3 regions of the Comamonas sp. Tr-654 genome follow, and region 1 is predicted to be linked to each of the others. Evidence: riboswitches for the same ligand, from Rfam matches in the RefSeq annotation. Region 1 holds a riboswitch; each other region holds the start of a gene.

Region 1 (4,017 bases):
GATGTGACGCGCACCCAGCGACTGCAGCACCGGGCGCAGTGCGTAGTCCAGCGCCAGCATATGGTGGGGGCTGCCCCCCGTGGCCAGGGGCAGGACCAGCTTGCCCTTGAGCGCCGTCTGCGGCAGCACATCGAGAAAGACCTTGAGCAGACCGCTATAGGCGGCCTTGTAGACGGGGGTGGCCACCACCACCGCATCGGCTCGGGCCACGCGCTCGGTCACAGCGCGAATCTCGGCATGATCGAAGCGGGCATGCAGCAGGGCTGCGGGGTCCAGCTGGTTGAGCTGCAGCACGGGTTCGGTGCTCAGGCCCTGGTCCTGGAGACGCGCAGCCACGGCATTGAGCAGGGCACTGGAGCGCGAAGGCTGCGAGGGACTACCGGCAATCAGCAAAATCGACATGGCTTGGCTCTATCTTTTTGTTATTGCAAAGACAGGAGCACTGATCGCGCCCCCGTCTCGCGTTTCACTTATTTCTTGGTGTAGATCTGGTCGAAGCTGCCGCCGTCGGCAAAGTGGGCCTTGTCTGCCGCTGCCCAGCCGCCAAAAGCCTTGTCGATGGTGAACAGCTCCAGCTTGGGGAACTGGCTCGCGAACTCGGCAGCCACCTTGGCATCGGTCGGACGGTAGAAGTTCTTGCCAGCGATGCGCTGTGCCTCCTCGGAGTACAGATACTTCAGATAGGCCTCGGCCACGGTGCGCGTACCCTTTTTATCGACCACCTTGTCGACCACGGCCACCGAAGGCTCAGCCAGGATGGAAAGCGAAGGCGCGACGATCTGGAACTTCTCGGGACCGAACTCCTTGAGCGCCAGATAGGCCTCGTTCTCCCAGGCCAGCAGCACATCGCCCAGACCGCGCTGCACAAAGGTCACGGTGGAGCCGCGCGCGCCGGTGTCCAGCACGGGCACGTTCTTGTAGAGCTTGGTGATGAAGTCCTTGGCCTGTGCGTCGCCGCCGTATTTGCGCTTGGCAAATTCCCAGGCCGCCAGATAGTTCCAGCGTGCACCACCCGAGGTCTTGGGGTTGGGCGTGATCACCTGGATGCCGGGCTTGACCAGATCGTCCCAGTCCTTGATTCCCTTGGGATTGCCCTTTTTGACCAGGAACACGATGGTGGAGCTATAGGGAGCACTGTTGTGCGGCAGGCGCTTTTGCCAATCGGCCTTGACATTGCCGTTCTTGACCAGGGCGTCGATATCGCCGGCCAGGGCCAGCGTGGCCACATCGGCTTCGATGCCGTCGATGATGGAGCGTGCCTGCTTGCCCGAGCCGCCATGTGACTGCTTGATGGTCACATCCTGGTTCTGCGTGGCCTTCCAGTGCTTGGCGAATGCCTGGTTGTAGTTCACATAGAGCTCGCGTGTCGGGTCGTAGGAGACGTTGAGCAGTTGCACGCCAGTTTGCGCAAAAGCGGGCAATGTGGGCAGAGCCGAGAGGGTCAAGCCAGCAATCAGACCGGCAGCCAGAGGAAACTTGATAAAGTTGCGACGATTTTTCATTGGACTGTGTTCTTCGAGTGAATGGATAACGGGCTTCTGCCCCGTTGCTGCGCATTCTTGAGCTGCATTCTTAAAACTCAAACTACTAAGATTTCAGTTTGTTATTACCCAAACATCTGAGATCAACCAAGAGGACCCTACACATGGCACGTACCGTTCACTGCATCAAGCTTGGTCAAGACGCTGAAGGCCTGGATTTCCCTCCTGCCCCCGGCGAACTGGGCAAGCGCATCTATGAAAGCGTGAGCAAGCAGGCCTGGGCCGACTGGCTCAAGCACCAGACCATGCTGATCAATGAAAACCGCCTGAACTTGGCCGATGCCCGTGCTCGCCAGTACCTGGCCCGTCAGATGGAAAACCATTTCTTTGGCGGCGGCGCAGATGCCGCAGCAGGCTACGTGCCTCCCAGCGCCGAGTAATTCCGGCAGACCTGGACACCAAGCCCCCTGGCCAAGGCCTCGGGGCTTTTTTCTTGCGGGCTGCCGAACAACCGACCGGTGAGACCAAGGGCGCGCCCAGGCAGCCCAGGGGTGCCCGAGGCCGGCAGTCGCAACACTGCTCAAACCCAATTGATACAGGTACTAACCCGAATACGGTCTCTGGAACTGGCTAGAATCGCGCCCATCCCGCGGGAGAGCGGAACCTGTCAACGGTTCCCGCCGAAGGCGCAAACTCCCATAATCGCTCAGGCAATAAGTACCGCGGGTGGGTCTGACAGGACCCGGATATCGCCAACTGGAGAGCAGCCCGCAACCACAAGTCTGCAGGGCTCACCGAAGGGGCAAGCATGTACGCCGCGAAGGTGCCCATGTGCAACTCTCAGGTAAAAGGACAGCGGGAGAGGCAAGCCGGACACTCCCGCTGATGCGAGTGGCTGGTCTATTTTCAAGTGCCTTCATGCTTCCCTCCATCTCTTTGCTGGACTCGTTCCAGGCCTCCAACTTCACCGTCATGCTGGTCATCTATCTGGTGGCCATTACCGCCGAAGCCATGTCCGGCGCCCTCGCTGCAGGCCGGCGCAATATGGACATCTTTGGCGTCGTGGTCATCGCCTTCGTCACCGCACTGGGCGGCGGCACCATCCGCGACATGGTGCTGGGCCACTATCCCATAGGCTGGACCCAGCATCCCGAATATGTGTATCTGGTCATCAGCTTCGGTCTGCTGACCACGGTGATAGCGCGCCATATGCACCGCCTCAAGCAGGTGTTTCTGCTGCTGGATGCCATGGGCCTGATCGCCTTTTCACTGATCGGCTGCAATACGGCACTGGAACTGGGCTACCCGACCATCGTCATCATCATGGCCGGCATGATTACCGGCATCAGCGGCGGCATTTTGCGTGACGTGCTCTGCAACCAGGTCCCCGTGGTGTTCCGCCGCGAGCTGTATGCCAGCGTGTCGCTGTCCGTATGCCTGATGTTCCTGGGCCTGCGCTATCTGGAGGTAAGCTCCAATATCAGCACCCTTGTCTGTTTTGCAGGCGGCCTGGCCTTCCGTCTGGCAGCCATTCGTTTCAAATGGCGCCTGCCCGTTTTCTCCTACCAGCAGCGCTGGGAATAAGATCAGGCTTCCGGGGCGCTCTGGAGCGGCCCCAGCTGCCTTCGACGGCGGGACTGCCCGGGCGGCTGATTGCAGCCCTTTTTTCCTTCCAGCTGCGCCAGTTTTCCACGCCATATCCGTTGGCGCTTTTCTCCTGCCATGTCTGAACCCATCACATGGATGCCGGATGGCACCCCCTACAACACCCGATTTGGCGACCGCTATCACAGCGAGCTGGGCGGCCTTGACCAGGCCCGCCAGGTCTTTCTCGGCGGCTGCGGTCTGCCTGCGGCCTGGGCTGATGCGGCCCAGTGGCGCATTCTGGAAACCGGCTTCGGCCTGGGCCTGAACTTTCTCGTCACCTGGGCGGCGTGGAAAGCCGACCCGCGACGCCCGCGCATGCTGCATTTTGTCTCGGTGGAAGCCCACCCGGTCTCGCGCGAGGATCTGCTCAAGTCCTTGCCCGCCGACGAGACACTGCGTCCGCTTGGCGAGCAACTGGCCGCGCAATGGTGGGGGCTGCTGCCCGGCGTGCACCGGCTCTCGTTCGACGATGGCCAATTGCTGCTAACGCTCTATATAGGCGACGCCAAGACCATGTTGCGCAAGCAGCAGCTGACGGCAGACAGCGTGTACCTGGATGGCTTTTCTCCCCAGCTCAACCCCGAGATGTGGGACGAAGACGCCATGAAGAACATTGCCCGCCATTGCCACCGGGGCACCCAGCTGGCCACCTGGTGCGTAGCTGGCCATGTGCGCCAAGCGCTTAAGGCGCAGGGTTTTGAAGTCAAGAAGCGCACCGGCGTGCCGCCCAAGCGCCATAACCTGCATGCGACCTACAACCCGGCCTGGGAACCGCGCCATCGCAGCGACGGCCTGCCTGCGCCGGTGAGCCAGGCCAGTCGCTGTCTGGTGCTGGGTGCGGGTCTGGCCGGTGCTGCCGCCGCTGCCAGCCTGGCCAGGCGCGGCTGGG
Region 2 (4,017 bases), on a different contig from region 1:
ATCTGCTGGCGCTGTATGCGCTGGGCGATCCGTCCCTGGTGCTGCCGAAGTTCAGCGCCGCCTATCTGGGCTGGATTGCGCTGGGTGCCTTCTTTCAGGTCGCGGCCACGGCGGCCTTGCTGGTGGCCATGAAGGAGCGCAACTTTGCCGTGGCGGTCACGCTGTCCAAGACCGAGGTGCTGCAGGTGGCCTTGTTTGCCGCCATGTTCCTGCACGAGTTGCCGACCCGCCTGGCGCTGCTGGCCATGGTGCTGGCCACGGTGGGCGTGCTGATGCTGTCGCTGCCGCCGCGTGGGCAACTGTTCACGCTCTCGGCCTGGACCAGCAAATCCTCGGTCTACGGCCTGATCTGCGGCGCCTGCTTTGCGCTGGCCACGGTGGGCTTTCGCGGCGGCGCGGTCGAGATCGCAACGCTGGGCGTGAGCTCGCCCTGGCTGTCCGGGGCCTGGGGCGTGCTGATCGCGCAGACCATGCAGTCCGTCGTCATGAGCGCCTGGATAGCCAGAACCCATGAGCAAGGCCTGCGCCCCATCTTCAAGGCCTGGCGCATCTCGCTGCTGGCCGGCAGCATGGGCGCTGCGGCCTCGCTGGCCTGGTTCACCGCCTATGCCATGCAGGGGGCCGCTGCCGTGCGCACCCTGGGCATGGTGGAGGTGGTGTTCAGCTATATCGTCTCGCGCAAGGTGTTCAGCGAGAAGCTGTCGCTGACCGAAAAGCTGGGCATGGCGCTGATGATGCTGGGACTGGTGCTGATCTGTCTGCAGCTCTGATTTCAAGAGCTGCTTGCGCTTTCCAATGTTCATTTTCAAGGTGAAAAGTCATTGAAATGAAGCATGAAAAGGCGCAATTAGCTCCTGAAAAATAGCTCTCTGCAGCGACGATGCGCGATGCCGTGCCTGGCTTGTTGGTGCAGTGCCCTGAACCGCTATCAGGCGCTGGCGGTGGTCAGCGTGGCCGGACGTGACTGCCTGCTGGCGCTGCCCAGGGACTGCAGCACGAGGTCGCCGACCATGTCGGCGGTGACGGCCGACAAGGTCCAGCCCAGATGGCCGTGGCCGGTGTTGTAGAAAACGCAGGGCTTGTTGCCAGGACCCACGCGCGGCAGCATGTCCGGCATCATGGGACGCAGGCCCGCCCAGGGCACCACGCTGCGCGTGCTGACGCCCGGGAAGCACTGCTGAACCCATTCGATGAGAGGGCGGATGCGGTCGGCGCGGATGTCCTTGTTGTAGCCGTTGAACTCCGCCGTGCCGGCCACGCGAAAGCGCTCTTCGCCGAGGCGGCTGGTGACCAGCTTGGTCTCGTCGTCCAGCAGGCTCACGACGGGAGCTGCGGCGCGGCTGGCTTCGTCCGGCAGATTGACCGTGATGGAATAGCCCTTGACCGGATAGATGTTGACGCTGTCGCCGAGCTGAGCGGCCAGCGCGCGGCTGGCCGTGCCCGCGCAGACCACCATGGCGTCGAAAGTCGAGGTCTCGGCCTCCAGACCCTGGCGCACGGTCACGCTGGCCTGTTTGCCGTTGCTGTTCACCGACACGATTTCCTGGCCGTAGCGGCATTGCACGCCCAGTCGCTCGCAGGCGGCGGCAAGGCCGCTGGTGAACTTGTGGATGTCGCCGGTGGAGTCGCTCTCGGTGAAGTAGCCGCCATAGAAGGTTCCTGACAGTGTCGGCTCGATGGCCTTCATTTCATCGGGCGTGACGGCGCGGCGCTCCAGCCCGCCCAGGGCGAGCAGTTGCGAGACCTTGCCCGCATGTTCGAAGCCGGCGCGGTCGCGGTAGATATGCAGGATGCCTTTTTGCTTCAGATCGAAGTCAATGCCTTCGGCGGCCGCCCATTCGAACAGGTGCTCGCGTGCCGCAATCGCCAGCCTGGCGGTCTCCACGGTGTTTTTCTGGTAGTGGGGGATGGCAGCGAGAAACTGGCAGAACCAGGAAATCTTGTGCCAGCTGGGCTTGGGGTTGAGCAGCAGCGGAGCATCGCTCTTGAGCATCCACTTGAGGCCTTTGACGATGGTGGACCAGTGGGTCCAGACCTCGGCATTCGAGGCCGAGAGCTGGCCGCCATTGGCGAACGAGGTCTCCATGGCCGCATAGCGCTGCTTCTCGAACAGGGTGACGGAAAATCCGCGGCGTGCGAGGGCGTAGGCGGTGGTCACGCCAGTGATGCCACCGCCGATGACGGCGATTGTCTTCATGATTCAGGTTCCAGACTCGTCAAGGGTGGAGCCCGTGCGCAACATGCGCAGCGGACGCCCCCTCTGTTCTGGACCTGAGAGATTCACGAGGCAGGGCCTTGCGGTGCTGCTCGCTTGCTCCTTCGGTATGCCCGGCGGACGATGACGTCCGGACATTCTTCAGAGTGTGTGAAAGCGATGCCGATCCTTTGGCCTGAGAGTTTCCGGGGCGGTTGCTCCTTCGGCGCTGCATGCGACAAGTTTGCGCTGCAGTCTCTCTCGGCATCACCGGGCTGAGAGCCTGTGGCGAATGTAGGAAGAATGGCGGCGCCTGGATATACGGGTTTTCTAGACTTCTGCGCCGGGGCAGGCCGTGCTGCGCTTCTTTTATTTGATAGCAGCTAGCGCTTGTTTTTAATGACTTTCTTGTGTTTTTATAAGGAAAGTGAATGTGTTCATGCGCAAGAAGCTTCCGAATTCATAGCATCAGGCGCTGTCAAGTGCCGCTGAGCAGCCCCAGAGCCAACCCCTGCATTGACATGACGGGCCATGGTCGGCGGTGGATTTGGGCAAAATATCGTCTTTGCCTGTCAATGGGCCCGGCGATATCACCGCTTTGCCATTGAAGCGCCCGACCGGGGTGGCTGCCGATTCAGGATGCAACTGGCCTATCCGCCATGGCGTTCTGCTGTCATGGCTTCGTTCCTTTGTCCTTGTTGCCCGCGACCGTCATGGTCGCCTTTTTGCGTTGCCTGTCGCAGCGCCTGCGGGATGGTTGGGTGTTTTGTCCGGATGGGCGCAAACCATTACAACAAGACATTTATGTCCCAACCCAACTCAAGCCAGCAGCTCGCGCCGACTGGCGATGGTGACGATAACCAGCCCCGCTTGCACCGGGTGCTCAAGCAGCGCCACCTGAGCATGATCGCCATTGGCGGCGCCATCGGCACGGGCCTGTTTGTGGCCTCCGGCTCGGCCATCGCCCAGATCGGCCCGGGCGGTGCCGTGCTCACCTATCTGCTCATCGGCATCATGGTCTACTACATCATGACCAGCCTGGGCGAGCTGGCCGCCTTCATGCCGGTGGCCGGTTCCTTCTCGACCTATGCCTCGCGCTATGTGGATCGCGGCTTCGGCTTTGCGCTGGGCTGGAACTTCTGGTTCAGCTGGGCCGTGGTGGTGGCGGTGGATCTGGTGGCCTCGCAGCTGGTCATGGCCTACTGGTTTCCCAATGTGCCGGGCATCCTCTGGAGCGGCCTGTTCCTGCTGCTGATGGTGGGGCTGAACGCGTTTTCCGCGCGGGGCTTTGCCGAGGCCGAGTACTGGTTCGCGCTGATCAAGGTGCTGGCCGTGGTGGCCTTTCTGATCACCGGCGTGCTGATTCTGTTCGGCATCATCAGCAACGGCCATGTGCCCGGTTTCGAGAACTGGACCACGGGCGATGCGCCATTCGTCGGCAATTTCGCGACCTTTGTGGGCGTGGCCATGATCGTGGCCTATTCCTTCCAGGGCACGGAGCTGGTGGGCGTGGCGGCGGGCGAATCCGAGAATCCGCGCGAAAACGTGCCGCGTGCTATCCGTCAGGTGTTCTGGCGCATCCTGCTGTTCTATGTGCTGGCGATTGTCGTCATCGGCTTTCTGATTCCCTATACCGATCCGCAGCTGCTGCGCACCGATGTGGCCGATATCGCCGTGAGCCCGTTCACGCTGGTGTTCCAGCACGCGGGTCTGCTTTCGGCGGCCACGGTGATGAATGCGGTGATCCTGACCTCGGTGCTGTCGGCCGGCAACTCGGGCATGTATGCGGCCACGCGCATGCTCTACAACATGGCGACCGAGGG
Region 3 (4,017 bases), 1.0 Mb from region 1:
GCTGGCAGGCCAGGGCAAGCAGTGCCTGCTGGTGCAGATCGGCATCGATGCTGCCCGTGATCTTGAACTGGCCAAAGGCCGTGGCCACATGGGCGCGGCAGACCGAGCGCAGATAGCTCTGGTTCATGTCGTCGCTGGCCAGCCATTGGGCTTTGGCCGCATTGTCATGAGCCAGCATGTCCTCGGGCACGGGCAGATCCCAGTCGCTCAGTTGCTGGCGCAGAAAGCGCAGGGTCTTGGCGGGCTTGCCGCCCGTCTGCTCCTGGTACCACTCTTCAAGAGCGGCCAGTGTGTCGCTGCCGTCATCGTTGCCGAAGGGGCTGAAGTCGTCACCGCAGTCGTAGTAGAAGTCCTGGGTCGCGATGCGCACAAAGGCCGGGTGGCTGGTCTCGCGGGCGAGACCTACTTCCGGATCGTCGAAATACTGGATGGTGCTCATGGCTGCATGCAAAAACGGCCTTCGCAAAGCGAGGGCCGTTGATACGCTTAGTTGTCCTTGGCGAAGTCGTTGTAGGCGGTCTCTTCCATCAGAGCTTCGAGCTCGCCCACATTGCTCATCTTGACCTTGAAGAACCAGCCTGCGGCCAGCGGATCGCTGTTGGCCAGGGAGGGGTCATCGCGCAGGGCTTCGTTGACTTCGACGATCTCGCCGGTCACGGGCATGTAGACATCGGCGGCGGCCTTGACGGACTCGACCACGCCCGCGACATCGCCGGCCTTGAAGGTGGAGCCCACGGCGGGCAGGTCCACAAACACCACATCGCCCAGCGCATCCTGTGCGTGTACGGTGATGCCGACGATGGCGGCATTGGTGTCAGCGGCGTTGATCCACTCGTGTTCTTTGGAATACTTGATGCTCATGAAAAGCTCCAGATGGGGGATTCAGGGGAATCGGGTGTTGTTTGAGAAAGGTCCAGCTCGCACTTTAGCGGTGTTCTGGCCGCTGTTTGGCAAACTGGCCCGTCTCATCCGCGGCGGCAGACCTAGCCGCGGTGATAGCGGGTGGGAACGAAGGGCGTGGCGACCACCCTCATGGGCACGGGCTTGCCGCGCACCATGGCGAAGATTTCCGTATCGATGGCGGCGTAGTCGGGCTCGACATAGGCCAGCGCCACGGGCTGGTTGAGCGTGGGGCTGAGCAGGCCGCTGGTGATGTGGCCGATATGCTGCCCGTCCATGTTTTCCAGCACGGCAGGCTCGCGCACGGGAATGCGCTCCAGCGCGATCAGGCCCACGCGCTTGCGGCGCAGCGACTGCGGGTTCTGCAATTGCTCCAGCACGATGGCCGCACCCGGAAAGCCGCCCTCGCGCTCGCCGCCGCTGCGGCGCACCTTCTGCATGGCCCAGTTCAGCGCAGCTTCGACGGGCGTGGTGCTGGTGTCGATGTCGTTGCCGTACAGGCAAAGTCCGGCTTCAAGGCGCAGCGAGTTGCGCGCGCCCAGACCGATGGGTGCCACCTCGGGCTGGGCCAGCAGCGCCTCGGCAAAGGCTGTTGCCGCTTCGCCGGGCAGGGAGATTTCGAAACCGTCTTCGCCCGTATAGCCGCTGCGCGTGATGTAGAGCGCATGGCCTTGCCAGTCGAAGTGGTTGCCGGTCATGAAGACCAGAGATGTCACACCGGGAATCAGACGCGCGAGGGCTGTGGCGGCTTGCGGGCCTTGCAGGGCCAGCAGGGCGCGATCGGGCAGGGGGATGACCTCGCAGCGATTGGCAATGCGGCTCTGGATATGGGCGATATCGGCCTCTTTGCAGGCGCCGTTGACGATGAGGAACAGATCTTCGCCACGGTTGACGAACATCAGGTCGTCCAGAATGCCGCCTTGCTCATTGAGCAGCAGGCCGTAGCGCTGTTTGTGCAGGCCCAGGTCCATGACATCGACGGGCATCAGCGATTCGAGCGCGGCTGCGGCATCGGGGCCGCGCAGCAGCAATTGGCCCATGTGCGAGACATCGAACAGGCCGGCGGCCTTGCGGGTGTGCAGGTGCTCGGCCATCAGGCCTTGAGGGTATTGCACGGGCATGGCGTAGCCGGCAAACGGCACCATGCGGGCACCCAGTTTCTGGTGCAGGGCAAACAGCGGTGTGGAACGCAGATCGGAAGAGGTGTCAGCAGCAGTCACAGGCAAGCGCTCCGGTGGTCAAACCAAAATGAGTGGCCATGCATGGCTGGGCCATGCGTGGCGGGCTTGCCCTGCTGTCCGCTTTACCTGAGAGATTCACTGCCCGCATTGCATCGGGCAGCTTGCTCCTTCGGTGGATGCCGGCGCACGGCCTGCATCTCTCTCCAGCAAGGGACGCTGCAGGCTTGCACACCTGGCAGCGCTTGTCAGTCCTTTTGCCTGAGCGTTTTGACTCCGGGTGGGGGTCTGCGCCTTCGGCGGTGCAAGGCAGCTTCAGCTGCAGGCACTCTCTCCTGACGCTGGCGATTCTAGCGGTGGGCAAGGGGCTTGCACCACCGAATCGTATGGATTTTGGGGTTTTCGAGCATGCATCGTCCGCGCCGTGCTTGCGTCCTCACTGCGGGCCGGTGTTCAAGGCCGGCTTGGGCTCGGGATCGATCTCCTGCACACGCGGAAACACCAGCTCGTAGGGCTGCTCGAAGCAGGACGTCACGGGCTGGCCCTGGCGCATACCGGGCTTGAATTGCCAGCGTTTGAGCGACTGCAGTATGGACTTCACAATGCGTGGATCGGCATCGGCGGGCTGATAGGCCACACGGCCGAGCTGACCTTGGGCCGTGACTTCCAGACGGAAGACCACCGTGGTCTCCAGCCCGTTCGGGAACCAGTGAGCGCTGATGAAAGGCGTGGTGTGGCGGCGTGGCCTGGGTTGCTGGTCGAGCTGGGCAGGGGGCGTGCAATCTGCATTGATCCAGGCAGGCCATTCCGTGCTCCGTGGTGGCTTGGACTGCGCATCCAGGGGCGAAGCCGGAGCAGGCACCAGCGCAGGTTGCGCAGAGACGATAGCCGGTGTGTCGGCAGCCGGATCCGGCTTGAGCCGGCTGCCATCGGAGAGATGGGAGCATGCCCCGAGCAGCAAGGTGGTCAGAGCAGTGGCGCAGGCGGCGGCAAGGTATGAGGTGCGCGAAATGTCCATGAGGCCATTGTCGGCCATGCGGGCCGCACCTTCAGGGTTGTGCCGGGCGCAGATCCAGTTCCTTGCGGCCGGCCTCGGCGCAGGCACGCCACCAGGCCGAACCCGCATGCGGAGCGCCCAGGTCCAGGCGCTCGCCCATCATGGGGGTGGCGATCTCTATGCCGTGCTGTCTGCCCAGGCTCAGGATCTGCTCGAACGGGTCCCACCAGGCATGCATGGCCAGGTTGAAAGTGCCGTTGTGTATGGGCAGCAGCCATTGGCCGCCGAGATCCCGGTGAGCCTGCACGGTCTGTGCAGGGTGCATATGGACATAGGGCCAGTGGGCGTCGTACGCGCCGGTTTCCATCAGCGTGACATCGAAGGGGCCGAAGCGCCTGCCGATTTCGGCAAAACCGTCGAAGTAGCCGCCGTCGCCGCTAAAGAAGACGCGCAGCGGCCTGTCGGCCTGGCGGTCTTCTATGGTCCAGGAAGCCCATAGTGTGCGGTTGCCGTCGCGCAGGCTGCGTCCCGAGAAATGCTGGGCGGGCGTGGCCGTGAAACGCAGGCCGTCGACCTCGCTGCTTTGCCACCAGTCATGCTGCACGATCTTGTCGGCCGGCACGCCCCACGCTGCCAGTCTGTCTCCCACTCCCAAAGGGCAGAGAAAAACGCCTACCTTGGGCGCGAGCACGCGAATGGTGGCGCGGTCCAGGTGATCGTAGTGGTCATGCGAGAGCAGCACGCCGCGCAAGGCAGGCAGCTCGTCAAGGGCAATCGGCGGGGCATGAAAGCGCTTGGGGCCGGCAAAGGACAGTGGGGAGGCACGCTCGGAAAACACAGGGTCCGTCAGCCACCAGCCGCCGCGCAGCTTCATCAGCAAGGTCGAATGGCCCAGGCGATAGAGGCTGCGCTCGGGCGCGAGGTTCAGCTCGGCCGTGCTAA

The links. A riboswitch is a leader RNA that binds a small molecule or an ion and turns the genes downstream of it on or off. The one in region 1 is predicted to bind glycine.
Region 2: it holds a riboswitch for glycine, as region 1 does, so the genes downstream of both, F3J24_RS10915 (D-amino acid dehydrogenase) here and F3J24_RS05245 (trimeric intracellular cation channel family protein) in region 1, are expected to answer to the same signal.
Region 3: it holds a riboswitch for glycine, as region 1 does, so the genes downstream of both, gcvT (glycine cleavage system aminomethyltransferase GcvT) here and F3J24_RS05245 (trimeric intracellular cation channel family protein) in region 1, are expected to answer to the same signal.

What each region holds. Positions count from the first base shown of each region.
Region 1 covers NZ_VWWQ01000001.1:1,138,089-1,142,105, forward strand. The annotation lists gene ssuE (NADPH-dependent FMN reductase) at 1-402, opposite strand, end outside; gene F3J24_RS05235 (sulfate ABC transporter substrate-binding protein) at 471-1,502, opposite strand; gene F3J24_RS05240 (oxidative damage protection protein) at 1,646-1,921, shown strand; glycine riboswitch at 2,122-2,214, shown strand; glycine riboswitch at 2,228-2,347, shown strand; gene F3J24_RS05245 (trimeric intracellular cation channel family protein) at 2,400-3,065, shown strand; gene mnmC (FAD-dependent 5-carboxymethylaminomethyl-2-thiouridine(34) oxidoreductase MnmC) at 3,225-4,017, shown strand, end outside.
Region 2 covers NZ_VWWQ01000003.1:270,437-274,453, reverse strand. The annotation lists gene F3J24_RS10920 (DMT family transporter) at 1-770, shown strand, start outside; gene F3J24_RS10915 (D-amino acid dehydrogenase) at 929-2,197, opposite strand; glycine riboswitch at 2,369-2,468, opposite strand; gene F3J24_RS10910 (amino acid permease) at 2,999-4,017, shown strand, end outside.
Region 3 covers NZ_VWWQ01000001.1:138,921-142,937, forward strand. The annotation lists gene F3J24_RS00555 (MolR family transcriptional regulator) at 1-439, opposite strand, end outside; gene gcvH (glycine cleavage system protein GcvH) at 487-861, opposite strand; gene gcvT (glycine cleavage system aminomethyltransferase GcvT) at 984-2,120, opposite strand; glycine riboswitch at 2,185-2,298, opposite strand; glycine riboswitch at 2,318-2,426, opposite strand; gene F3J24_RS00570 (energy transducer TonB) at 2,515-3,114, opposite strand; gene F3J24_RS00575 (MBL fold metallo-hydrolase) at 3,128-4,017, opposite strand, start outside.